DNA from 2 places in the Sutcliffiella horikoshii genome. Region 2 is predicted to be linked to the other one. Evidence: a T-box and tRNA genes for the amino acid it is inferred to sense, from the RefSeq annotation. Region 2 holds a T-box; the other holds one or more tRNA genes.
What was found. The T-box of region 2 lies ahead of tyrS (tyrosine--tRNA ligase). A T-box ahead of a tRNA ligase gene usually reads a tRNA of that ligase, here a tRNA-Tyr.

Region 1 (6,260 bases), 1.7 Mb from region 2:
GATGACAAAGTTCCTTTCTCTTTTGAAGTTCTGTCATCGTTCTGCCCCTACGAAGACAGAGTTCCTCTACTTTAAGTGTTTCTGTCATCGTTAGCCGTTACCTCTACTCTAAAGAGCATCAAGAAATATATTATAATTTTATATAGTGCGAAGATCGACCAAATCCCTCTAAAGAAAAATTTTTTATAAGAATTCGTTGTATGGATCTTAATGTAACTAATCCATTACACCACTCAAAGATATTTTTCGAAGTTAATGGTCTTTCAGGGAATAGACTCATTAATTCTGTAATACTTCTGATTACCGATGCTTTATATTCTTCTTTAAAATCACATTCATTACAAATTATCATTTTTCTTCCATGCCGAACCCCCATCCCCCCACACCCAACACAAACAATCCCCTTCCGCAAATCCTCATACCTATACTCAGGCAGCCGTTCATACGGCGACTTCTCCATATGCAGCTCACACAACTTCTCAGCCAAACGAGAGTGACGTGCATTTAGCCTTGCTGAACTAGAAGATTGCTTCAACAACTTCTTAGAAAACCGATTTAATTGGGAACAGAACACGAAAGGTAAATTAGGAGAACAATTAAAGAGGGTAAACTCGGGGTTTATAAAAATGAGGGTAGCTTCTATGGAGGATTGAAATCCGAGGCTTCTGAGAAGTTGTCTTAACGCGGTTTCACACCGTTGCATTTGTAACAAGGGATTTTTAATTTCATTATTACTGATGGACATCCACCTTCCTTCATCTAGATAGAAATCACCTTCAAAGTTCTTCACTTCAAAAAGGTACACCCTATCCGCTCCAATCACAAGTGAGTCGATTTGAAACAAACTGCCTCCATACTCGAGCAGCAGATCATTCACTACAATCCACTCGCCATCCAAGGCAGAGAACCATTTATCAAATAGAACCTCTCCCCGATAACCTTTTTCCAAGTTCCAAAAGCGACTTTCATCCACTAAGCCCCCGCGCGCCTTCAGCATCCTTAATAACTTCAGCTCACTAGGCTCCTTACGCTCTTTCAACACTAAGACCATCCACAACACTCCCATCATAAATATAGTAAAAAGCAGGCAAACCTAATTACCTACTTTTAATCCAAAACCCAATACTCACTCGTTCCACCATGAACCTGCAGAAACATCTCGCTAATCGCCGCAAGCATTTCTTCACATTCCCCACTTTCCATGGAAGGCTTGAAATACACAACATGCAACGCAGAAGTAGTGCTCTCCTCTGAGACGGCCGTCCTGCGACTATCGACAAAAGGACTTCCAAACGGACCTGCCTCGTCACTCGTGTGAAGCATATTAGTTAACTTAATTTCTCGTCCATTTAACCCTTCATAGCTTACAGTCTCGTCACCCACCGAAATCCTTACATCGCCGGTAATCTTATCAGCATCATAGATTCCTAAAGGTATTTCATATTTCATAGAAAAAAAGTTATTCAAATCGACAGCTGAATTGAACGGTTGTAGGAATTGTCCTTTTTTCACCCTACGGTACAACGCCTCGACAGATGGACGATACCTAGATGGATCTGTCCCTGTTTCCTTGAATACAGAACGCCACTCGGCCACCCCGGGAATATCTTTCATATCCTTATCTTCTAAATCCAAGTGAAGTGATTCTTGGAAAAGGCGGATTCTGCCTTTTAACATCTGTGGAGAGGAACCAACTGTAATATCTTTATAAAAAATGATACCGAACTTCCCAGCTACATTTTCAGCAACCAAAACCCTCATCTAGCCCACCCTTTCTTTTCATTATTATGGTAATTGTATCATATAACTTGTTCGATACTCCCTTCAAGATTTTTGATTCAAAATGGATATAATTAGATATATCAAACAAAATGATCCTTCTTAAAAATATGTTAAAATATAGGTTGGCTAAAAAAACAATAAAGGAGGTGTTCACATTGAATGAGGAAAAATTAAAAGAAGAAGTAATCGCCTATAGTAAACAAATAGGCATTGATAAGATTGGATTTGCCAGCGCCGGAATCTTCACTGGTCTAAAAGAAAGACTAATCACTCAACAGGAGCTCAACTATCAATCAGGATTCGAGGAACCTGATATAGAAAAACGCACTAACCCTGAGCTCATAGTACCCAAAGCGAAAAGCATCATTGCTATTGCTCTTGCCTATCCTTCCAAAATGAAAGACGCACCAAGAAGCACTAGGGAAGAGCGACGCGGGATATTTTGCCGTGCATCTTGGGGAGTCGATTACCACGATATTTTACGTGAGAAACTCAGCTTGCTAGAAGCATTTATAAAAGAAAAACGTCCAGACGCTCTAATGAAATTGATGGTAGATACCGGTGAGCTTAGTGACAGGGCGGTTGCTGAACGTGCAGGTATCGGATGGAGCGGAAAAAACTGTGCCATTATAACGCCTGAATTTGGTTCCTATGTGTATTTAGGAGAAATGATTACTACATTACCCTTTGAACCAGATACACCACTAGAAGACAACTGTGGGACCTGTAATAAATGTGTGGAAGTCTGTCCTACAGGTGCACTCGTTCAAGGTGGACAACTCGATTCCAATAAATGCATTGCATTCCTAACACAAACAAAAGGCTTCCTTGCCGAAGAATATCGCACCAAATTAGGGAACAGGCTATATGGTTGTGATACTTGCCAGACAGTGTGTCCTGAAAATAAAGGCAAAAACTTTCATCTTCACCCTGAAATGGAGCCCGATCCTGAAATTGTAAAACCGAAACTAAAACCTCTTTTGACCATCTCCAACAGAGAATTTAAAGAGAACTTTGGTAAGATCTCTGGATCCTGGCGTGGGAAAAAACCGATACAGCGAAACGCCATTATTGCGCTAGCTCATTACAAAGATACTTCGTCTATTCCTGATCTCCTAAGTCTATTAAAAAATGATCCTCGTCCGGTAATAAGAGGAACAGCAGCCTGGGCAGTAGGAAAAATAGGTGATAAGCAAGCTTTAGAATCACTGCAAAATTATAAAGCAACGGAAAAAGATCCTGAAGTGTTAAAAGAACTTGAAAAAGGAATTGGCATGCTAACTGAATAGAATCAACAACACGTTTAAAAGCCACAGAGCACCAGTTGCCCTGTGGCTTTTATTAATTGATAAAAAAGCTGAACTTTCAAAGACGCAAAAAAGACCCCAACCAAAGGTCAGAGTCTTGATAAGTTATGTATGGAGCGGGTGATGGGAATCGAACCCACGACATCAGCTTGGAAGGCTGAGGTTTTACCATTAAACTACACCCGCGATTGGTACCGGTGGCCGGGGTCGAACCGGCACTCCAGAGGAACACGATTTTGAGTCGTGCGCGTCTGCCAATTCCGCCACACCGGCATACTCAATCATAATTATTCAAATGGTGCCGAGGACCGGAATCGAACCGGTACGGTAGTCACCTACCGCAGGATTTTAAGTCCTGTGCGTCTGCCAGTTCCGCCACCCCGGCTTGTCTCGTATATATGAATAACTATTTTAATAAAATTGGAGGTGGCAACCGGATTTGAACCGGTGATAAAGGTTTTGCAGACCTTGGCCTTACCACTTGGCTATGCCACCTGAAATATTTGGAGCGGAAGACGGGATTCGAACCCGCGACCCCCACCTTGGCAAGGTGGTGTTCTACCACTGAACTACTTCCGCAAAAATGGCTGGGCTAGCTGGATTCGAACCAACGCATGTCGCAGTCAAAGTGCGATGCCTTACCGCTTGGCTATAGCCCAATAAAACTGGAAATAAAAACGACTCAATCTTTTATATAAGTCGATAAAATAAAATATGGGGCGACTGATGGGAATCGAACCCACGAATGCCTGAACCACAATCAGGTGCGTTAACCACTTCGCCACAGCCGCCATAATTTTTATAAAATTGGCAGGGGCAGTAGGAATCGAACCCACACCGGAGGTTTTGGAGACCTCTGTTCTACCGTTAAACTATGCCCCTATGATGCAATTTGTTACTTTTTATTTTAAAAGAAATGGTGGAGGGGGGCAGATTCGAACTGCCGAACCCGAAGGAGCGGATTTACAGTCCGCCGCGTTTAGCCACTTCGCTACCCCTCCATATTTCTGGTGCCGGCGATAGGAGTCGAACCCACGACCTACTGATTACAAGTCAGTTGCTCTACCAACTGAGCTACACCGGCATTATATGGTGATTTTTTCACTTTGGTGAAAAAATCATGGTGGCTCGGGACGGAATCGAACCGCCGACACATGGATTTTCAGTCCATTGCTCTACCAACTGAGCTACCGAGCCTAATTCTATTTTCAAAGAAAATGGCGGTCCCGACCGGGATCGAACCGGCGATCTCCTGCGTGACAGGCAGGCATGTTAACCGCTACACCACGGGACCATTTGGTTGCGGGGACAGGATTTGAACCTGCGACCTTCGGGTTATGAGCCCGACGAGCTACCGAACTGCTCCACCCCGCGATAATATAAAGAATGTTAGAAAACTAATGGTGGAGGATGACGGGATCGAACCGCCGACCCTCTGCTTGTAAGGCAGATGCTCTCCCAGCTGAGCTAATCCTCCTATGTATGGACACTCATTGTAAATGTCTCGGAAAAACTTTGGTGACCCGTACGGGATTCGAACCCGTGTTACCGCCGTGAAAGGGCGGTGTCTTAACCGCTTGACCAACGGGCCAAAGATAATGGCGGAGAGCAAGGGATTTGAACCCTTGAGACGGCGTTGACCGTCTACACGATTTCCAATCGTGCTCCTTCGGCCACTCGGACAGCTCTCCATATTATTGGCTCCACCAGTAGGATTCGAACCTACGACCCTTCGGTTAACAGCCGAATGCTCTACCGCTGAGCTATGGTGGATTAATACCAGCCTGGCAACGTCCTACTCTCACAGGGGGAGATCCCCCAACTACCATCGGCGCTGAAGAGCTTAACTTCCGTGTTCGGTATGGGAACGGGTGTGACCTCTTCGCCATCATTACCAGACAAATATTATTATAATATATCTTTGAAGAAAATCAAGATGTTTTTTCATCTTTTTTTGTTCCTTCAAAACTAGATAATGTGTTCCTATCAAGATATTCATATCGTTCACTTATTTCGATACTTATTTGGGTTAAGTCCTCGATCGATTAGTATTCGTCAGCTGCACATGTCACCATGCTTCCACCTCGAACCTATCTACCTGATCATCTTTCAGGGATCTTACTTGCCGAAGCAAAAGGAAATCTCATCTTGAGGGGGGCTTCATGCTTAGATGCTTTCAGCACTTATCCCGTCCGCACGTAGCTACCCAGCTATGCCTTTGGCAAGACAACTGGTACACCAGCGGTGCGTCCATCCCGGTCCTCTCGTACTAAGGACAGCTCCTCTCAAATTTCCTGCGCCCACGACGGATAGGGACCGAACTGTCTCACGACGTTCTGAACCCAGCTCGCGTACCGCTTTAATGGGCGAACAGCCCAACCCTTGGGACCGACTACAGCCCCAGGATGCGATGAGCCGACATCGAGGTGCCAAACCTCCCCGTCGATGTGGACTCTTGGGGGAGATAAGCCTGTTATCCCCGGGGTAGCTTTTATCCGTTGAGCGATGGCCCTTCCATGCGGAACCACCGGATCACTAAGCCCGACTTTCGTCCCTGCTCGACTTGTAGGTCTCGCAGTCAAGCTCCCTTGTGCCTTTACACTCTGCGAATGATTTCCAACCATTCTGAGGGAACCTTTGGGCGCCTCCGTTACTCTTTAGGAGGCGACCGCCCCAGTCAAACTGCCCACCTGACACTGTCTCCCAGCCCGATAAGGGCTGCGGGTTAGAATTTCAATACAGCCAGGGTAGTATCCCACCGACGCCTCCACCGAAGCTAGCGCTCCGGCTTCTCAGGCTCCTACCTATCCTGTACAAGCTGTACCAAAATTCAATATCAGGCTACAGTAAAGCTCCACGGGGTCTTTCCGTCCTGTCGCGGGTAACCTGCATCTTCACAGGTACTATAATTTCACCGAGTCTCTGGTTGAGACAGTGCCCAGATCGTTACGCCTTTCGTGCGGGTCGGAACTTACCCGACAAGGAATTTCGCTACCTTAGGACCGTTATAGTTACGGCCGCCGTTTACTGGGGCTTCGGTTCAAAGCTTCGCTTGCGCTAACCTCTCCCCTTAACCTTCCAGCACCGGGCAGGCGTCAGCCCCTATACTTCGCCTTACGGCTTCGCAGAGACCTGTGTTTTTGCTAAACAGTCGCCTGGGCCTATTCACTG
Region 2 (6,260 bases):
ATCAGTCGTGGAGGGCTGGGGTGAATCTGACTCCTTCTTAGAAGAGTGGATGAACACATTGAAAGAGCATTACAAAAAATAATAGACGGCACTCTCTTCATCAGGAGAGAGTGTTTGTATTTTTGAAGAGAGGGGGAGCAGAATGACAAACACAACACTTGAAATGAAAGATATATCCATCGAATTCCCTGGGGTAAAGGCTCTTGACCAAGTAACATTTACCGCAAAACCCGGAAGTGTCCATGCTTTAATAGGAGCCAATGGTGCTGGGAAATCGACGTTGATGAAAGTACTGGCTGGAGCGTACGATCATTTTAGCGGGGAAATCAAACTCGGAGGAAATCCACTTTCTATTTCTAATCCAACTGACTCCCAACAGGCAGGCGTACAAATCGTTTATCAGGAAGTGGATGCAGCATTGATTCCGACACTGACGGTAGCGGAGAATATCATGCTTCAAGAGACGGTGCAGCACTCCGGAAGCAAGCAGTGGATTCGTTGGAGAAATGTACATAAGAAAGCGGCCGAACACTTGAAAAAATTGAATAGTAATATTTCTACCAAGCGTCTAGTAAGCTCGCTGACATTAGCAGAGAAGCAAATGGTCCTCTTGGCAAGAGCTATTTCAACAGATTGTAAGTTTTTGATTTTAGATGAACCAACAGCGCCTCTTAGCAACAGAGAGACAGAAAAACTGTTTTCTGTCATCAAAAGATTGAAAGAGGAAGGGGTAGGGGTCATCTTTATCTCCCATAGGATTCCTGAAATCGTGGAAATCTGTGATGAAATAACGATTATGAGAAATGGACAGGTAGTCAATCGGGACAACGTGGCAAACCTTACTCCTGAAAAGATAGTAGAGTGGATGCTAGGTCAGAAACTAGAACAGCAGTTTCCGGAACACAATCCAACCATAGGTGAGTCCCTGCTAGAAGTAGAAGGACTCAGCGACAACACTATAGTGAAAGATGTAAGTCTCCACGTAAAAGCTGGTGAAGTAGTGGGAATAGCCGGTCTTGTTGGAGCGGGGAAAACGGAGCTCTGCAAGGCATTGTTTGGGTCATCTAAAACGACAGGGACAATAAAAATCAAAGGAAATACAGTCAAAGTAAAAACACCCCATGTAGCAGTACAAAACGGGCTGGCATTTATTCCAGAGGAGCGGAGAAAGGAAGGTCTCATCCTCCACGAATCCGTGCAAACTAATTTGGTTTCCGCTAATCTCCATGCATTCACAAAGGCCCTGCATTTCCTTGATAACAAAGCACAGAAAAGCAAATCACAAGAGATCATCCAAGCACTGGGCATTAAAACGCCATCACCTGACACAAGTGTCCACACACTTTCAGGAGGAAATCAGCAAAAAATCGCCATAGGCAAATGGCTGGTCTCTGAAGCGGATATCTACATTTTTGATGAGCCAACAAAAGGGGTCGATGTTGGCGCTAAAAGGGACATTTTTGAACTGATTGCCGCCCTTGCGAAACGCGGTAAGGCCATCCTTTACGCATCATCTGAGCTTTCAGAGATTGTCGGCCTGACCAATAGGGTGTATGTCCTTTACGACGGCAAGGTTACAAAAGAACTATCCACCGCAGATACAGACGAACAAGAGCTTCTATACTTTTCAACAGGGGGACAAGGAAATGAAAACTGACATACCAGTGCAGGAGAACGCCAAACAGGCCTTCCGCTTTGAACTGTTCGATTTTTTATATAAATACGGGACCATCATTACCATTTTTGTGTTGATTGCCGTGTTTGCCCTTGCAAACCCAGCATTCATCCAATCTAATAATGTCATCAATATTTTAAGGTCGATCTCGATCGTTACGATTATCGCAATCGGCATCACCATCTCCCTAACAGTAAACGGCTTCGACTTATCCGTGGGGTCTGTTGCATCCCTGTCCAATGCTATCGTTATCTCCATGTTTGTCTGGTTTTCGCAAAATACTGCAGTGGCAATCTTTTCAGCAATAGCGGCAGCACTGGTAGTCGGGGCTTTCAACTCTTTTATGATTGTAAAACTGAAAATTCCTGATATGCTGATGACTCTTGCGACCATGTTCATCATCCAGGGCATTGCATTGACTTATACAAAAGGCTCTACAATTTCGCAAAATATGGTCATGGCTGATGGAACGTTTGCAACGGGAACCATCAGCCCGCTATTTCAGAAATTTGGACAGGTCCCATGGATCATCGTCATCATGTTAACGATTGTGGTGGTGGTTCATATTTTCCTCACCTACACCAAGCACGGAAGATTCATGTACATCATTGGAGGAAATGCTGAAGCGGCCAAGCTTTCGGGAATAGCGGTGAACAAATACAAAGTAGCGGCTTATTTATTTTCCGCCTTATTAGCAGCAATCGGAGGGATGGTCCTTGCTTCACGGATTATGACAGCAGAAATAAATGCGGGCACACCATACTTAATGGATTCAGTTGCGGCAGCATTCATTGGTTTTGCCGTCCTTGGAGCAGGAAAACCGAATGCATTCGGCACATTTATCGGTGCAGTATTAATCGGGATCCTTCAAAATGGCCTCGTCATGATGTCCGTTCCTTATTATGCGATGGATATTGTCAAAGGCCTTGTGCTTGCCTTTGCGTTGGGGATTACGTATTATAAGCAAAAATAAAACTATTGACATTTGGAATGAAATAGATAAAATAACTAGTAATATCTGCATAACGAAGATTTGTTATAAACATTTCGGAGTATAAGAACAAAGGCTATGATAAGAAAGAGTAGCAATCACGTAAACAGACAGAAAGTTACCGGCTGATGAGAGGTGCATGTTGAACGATTGTGAATACGTCTTGGAGCTGTGTACCGAAAAGTGAAGACTTGAGTAGGCTACGCCGGTGAAGCACCCGTAATCATGTGCTGGAGTATCGTCATATGACTGTACTTTCAAAGGTAGGCAATGTGAATTGCTTATGAATTAAAGGTGGTAACACGAGATAATCGTCCTTTTGGTTAATCCAAAAGGGCGTTTTTTTTATTCCCTTTGGTTCTTATAGAGCTTGCAATATTAGAAATAATATTCCAAGGAGATGTTAGTATGTTAGTAAAACCAGAAGAACAATTGACCATTATCATGAAAGGTGCTCAAGAAATAGTAAACAAAGAAGAGCTATTGGCAAAATTGGAGAAGTCCTATGAATCAAAGACACCTCTGATTGTTAAACTAGGGCTTGACCCTTCCGCACCTGATATTCATCTGGGTCATGCAGTGGTGCTTAGAAAAATGAAGCAAATGCAAGACCTAGGCCATAAAATCGTTATCATCATTGGGGATTTCACAGGGCGTATCGGAGATCCGACTGGAAAAGCAAAGGGGAGAAAACCGTTAAGTGATGAGCAGGTAAAACTGAATGCACAAACATACTGTGAGCAAATCTTTAAAGTGTTAGATGCAGAAAAAACGACTGTCCGATTCAATAGTGAGTGGCTATTTAAACTAACATTTGAGGAAGTAATCAAACTAGCAGCCAGCACATCTGTAGCAAGAATACTAGAGCGTGACGATTTCCAAAAGAGATACAATAACCAAGTGCCGATCGGCATTCATGAATTTTTCTACCCATTAATGCAAGCATACGATTCCGTCGAAATAAAAGCAGATATTGAACTAGGTGGAACAGACCAAACATTTAATATTCTCATGGGACGCACTCTCCAAAAACAATGGGGATTAGAAAAGCAAGTTGCCATTTTCATGCCATTGCTTGAAGGGTTGGACGGAGTAGAAAAAATGAGTAAGAGCCTTGGTAATTACATCGGTGTCAATGAGCCAGCTGAAGTAATGTTCAAAAAAGTGATGGAGGTTCCAGACGAACTCATTATCAAATACTTTGAACTGGCAACGGATGAACATCCAAAAGAGATTCAGAAGTGGATCCAACAGTTAGAACAGGGAGCAAATCCTAGAGATATCAAACTTGATTTGGCTAGAATCATTACGAATCTATACTGTGGAGAGGAAGAAACGAAAAGAGCCATCACATTCTACGAAACGGCCTTTAGCAAAAAAGAAATACCAGATGACATCCCAGAGTTATTGATCGAAATCGGAGCGGAAACAGTTTTAGCTATCATTCCACAATTAGTCGAGCAAGGCTTTGTTAAAAGCAAAAGCGAATTCATGCGCTTAATCAAGCAAAAAGGAGTCCAGCTCAACAAAGAAAAACTAAGCATTGATGAACTGGACCGGGTATTAATGAACGATGAAGTACTGCAAATTGGTAAAAAGAGATTTATTAGGTTCATAAAATAATTTTAACTATGTTGAGAAGCGTTAACTTGAGTTTGAAGTTATCGCTTCTTCTTTCGTTGACTTAACTTTCACACCTATAACTGGAATCGATCAGCGCTCATTTTATTTTTTTAGAATGAAATTAATGTTGTAGGGGTTTTAGGATTATGAAATAATTGGTATTAGGCTAACGGCTATTTTTTATTGAACTAGAAGATTATCTGAATAGGATTTTTTTCTGTGAAAAAGGAGGCTGTTTTATGGAGAGAAGAATAGAGAAATTTTCTACAAATGGGTTAACGCTAGAATATTCTATTATGGGTGACGGTGAACCTATATTTGTCATGCATGGAGGACATTCAAATTGTAAAGAAGAGTTCGGGTATAAAGCATTAATAGAAAATGGGTTTTCTATTATTACTCCTTCAAGAGCAGGGTATGGAGGTACGTCGAAAGAAATAGGAGAAAGTCTATCTACTGCCTGTGAGCATTATATGAAGCTATTAAATCATTTGAATATAAAAAAGGTCCACCTTGTGGCAATATCCGCAGGTGGTCCAAGTGGTATATATTTTGCTTCTAAGTATCCTGAAAAGGTTTGCTCGCTGACTTTACAATCTGCTGTTACGAAAGAATGGCTCACTCCCAAGGATAAAGAATTAAAAGCGGCAAGGGTATTATTTCGTCCTAAAACAGAAAAATACACATGGAAGTTAATATCTTTTATGAATAATCTATTTCCACGATTTATCTTTAATCAAATGTTTCCTTCCTTTAGTAAATTAACACATAATGAAGCAAAGAAAATGTTAAGTAAGGATGATGTGGAAGCAATAAGAAAAATGAATAATCGACAACGATCAGGGGAAGGTTTTTTTATCGACTTAGCACAGATTAATGAGGTAGCTATTGAAAATTTACAAGCTATAAGTTGTCCAACGCTTATTATGCACAGTAAACATGATGGCTCTGTACCATTAGAACACCCTTATCTTGCTCATGAAAAAATCCCTACTTCTGAATTATGTCTCCTCGATACATGGGGACATCTAATTTGGCTAGGTAAATCATCAAAAGAGACAGATGAAATACTTATTAGGTTCCTTAAATCACGTACATTTTGTATCGCTTGAACCTGACCAAATATTATAATCATTATAAATTTGTTGGAATTACATAGGAGGGATTACCTTGAAAGCAGTAAAAACTTTAAGAGTTTGTGAAAAAGGGCATAAATATTTCAAAAGTAGCGAATGCCCAAGTTGCCCTACTTGCAATAAAGAGAATAAACCCGGTAGCGGCTTCTTAACAAAATTAAGTTCACCTGCTAGAAGCGCCTTAGTTCACGAAGGGATAAATACTTTACAAAAACTCTCTATGTACACCGAAAAAGAAATACTAAAGCTCCACGGTATTGGACCCGCTTCTTTACCAACTATGAAAAAATCATTAGAAGAGGCTGGTTTAGAATTTAAAGAATAATTAAGATTATCGAACCTGAATCAACTTTGACAGGTATAGAAAAAATGCCAGATTTAATTAATGAAAAGACCGTCTTTTATTATTATTAAGTCACAAAAAAACTAAGTGATTCTTTAATTCTAGCACACAGGGGAGCTTGACTATTACGGACTAAGTATGTTCAAGTAGAGAACAGTCCACTCTATGGAAGAGTTGTTTCACTAATGATTTCATCCGTGTCCTTGTCTTGCAGGCGGACATTTACGTGATAATTGTCCAGTGAGGCTCCATTGTACAATTGGTACAGAGCAGCATTCATTCCAATTAACAAAGATACAATTCTATCTAAACCAAGACTCCCCTCACTCTTGGATTTGTCTATAAAAAAGGTAAATTGGTTAAGGGATTTATTATGGGTCACATCATATATAGGTTCATAGTACTCATCGTCGGCTATGATGTCTTGGATGGTATGTAAAATGATATTTTTATATTCAGCCTTTTTCTCGTAATGTTTTAATCTATTCATTC

Region 1: it encodes a tRNA-Tyr, which carries the amino acid that the T-box ahead of tyrS (tyrosine--tRNA ligase) is inferred to sense. The anticodon was not compared.

Annotation. Positions count from the first base shown of each region.
Region 1 is NZ_CP082918.1:992,018-998,277, reverse strand. It holds gene K7887_RS05240 (hypothetical protein) at 1-37, opposite strand, end outside; gene K7887_RS05235 (nuclease-related domain-containing protein) at 131-1,051, opposite strand; gene K7887_RS05230 (B3/B4 domain-containing protein) at 1,108-1,761, opposite strand; gene queG (tRNA epoxyqueuosine(34) reductase QueG) at 1,938-3,071, shown strand; tRNA gene K7887_RS05220 (tRNA-Gly) at 3,202-3,275, opposite strand; tRNA gene K7887_RS05215 (tRNA-Leu) at 3,279-3,362, opposite strand; tRNA gene K7887_RS05210 (tRNA-Leu) at 3,386-3,474, opposite strand; tRNA gene K7887_RS05205 (tRNA-Cys) at 3,511-3,584, opposite strand; tRNA gene K7887_RS05200 (tRNA-Gly) at 3,594-3,668, opposite strand; tRNA gene K7887_RS05195 (tRNA-Gln) at 3,674-3,748, opposite strand; tRNA gene K7887_RS05190 (tRNA-His) at 3,805-3,880, opposite strand; tRNA gene K7887_RS05185 (tRNA-Trp) at 3,898-3,971, opposite strand; tRNA gene K7887_RS05180 (tRNA-Tyr) at 4,007-4,090, opposite strand; tRNA gene K7887_RS05175 (tRNA-Thr) at 4,098-4,173, opposite strand; tRNA gene K7887_RS05170 (tRNA-Phe) at 4,211-4,286, opposite strand; tRNA gene K7887_RS05165 (tRNA-Asp) at 4,308-4,383, opposite strand; tRNA gene K7887_RS05160 (tRNA-Met) at 4,387-4,463, opposite strand; tRNA gene K7887_RS05155 (tRNA-Val) at 4,491-4,566, opposite strand; tRNA gene K7887_RS05150 (tRNA-Glu) at 4,606-4,680, opposite strand; tRNA gene K7887_RS05145 (tRNA-Ser) at 4,689-4,780, opposite strand; tRNA gene K7887_RS05140 (tRNA-Asn) at 4,788-4,862, opposite strand; rRNA gene rrf (5S ribosomal RNA) at 4,872-4,988, opposite strand; rRNA gene K7887_RS05130 (23S ribosomal RNA) at 5,115-6,260, opposite strand, start outside.
Region 2 is NZ_CP082918.1:2,739,299-2,745,558, reverse strand. It holds gene K7887_RS14185 (sugar ABC transporter substrate-binding protein) at 1-82, shown strand, start outside; gene K7887_RS14180 (sugar ABC transporter ATP-binding protein) at 143-1,657, shown strand; gene K7887_RS14175 (ABC transporter permease) at 1,647-2,648, shown strand; T-box leader at 2,736-2,988, shown strand; gene tyrS (tyrosine--tRNA ligase) at 3,075-4,289, shown strand; gene K7887_RS14165 (alpha/beta fold hydrolase) at 4,529-5,401, shown strand; gene K7887_RS14160 (RNA polymerase alpha subunit C-terminal domain-containing protein) at 5,460-5,750, shown strand; partial or broken gene K7887_RS23080 (SAM-dependent methyltransferase) at 5,753-5,855, shown strand; gene K7887_RS14155 (hypothetical protein) at 5,932-6,260, opposite strand, start outside.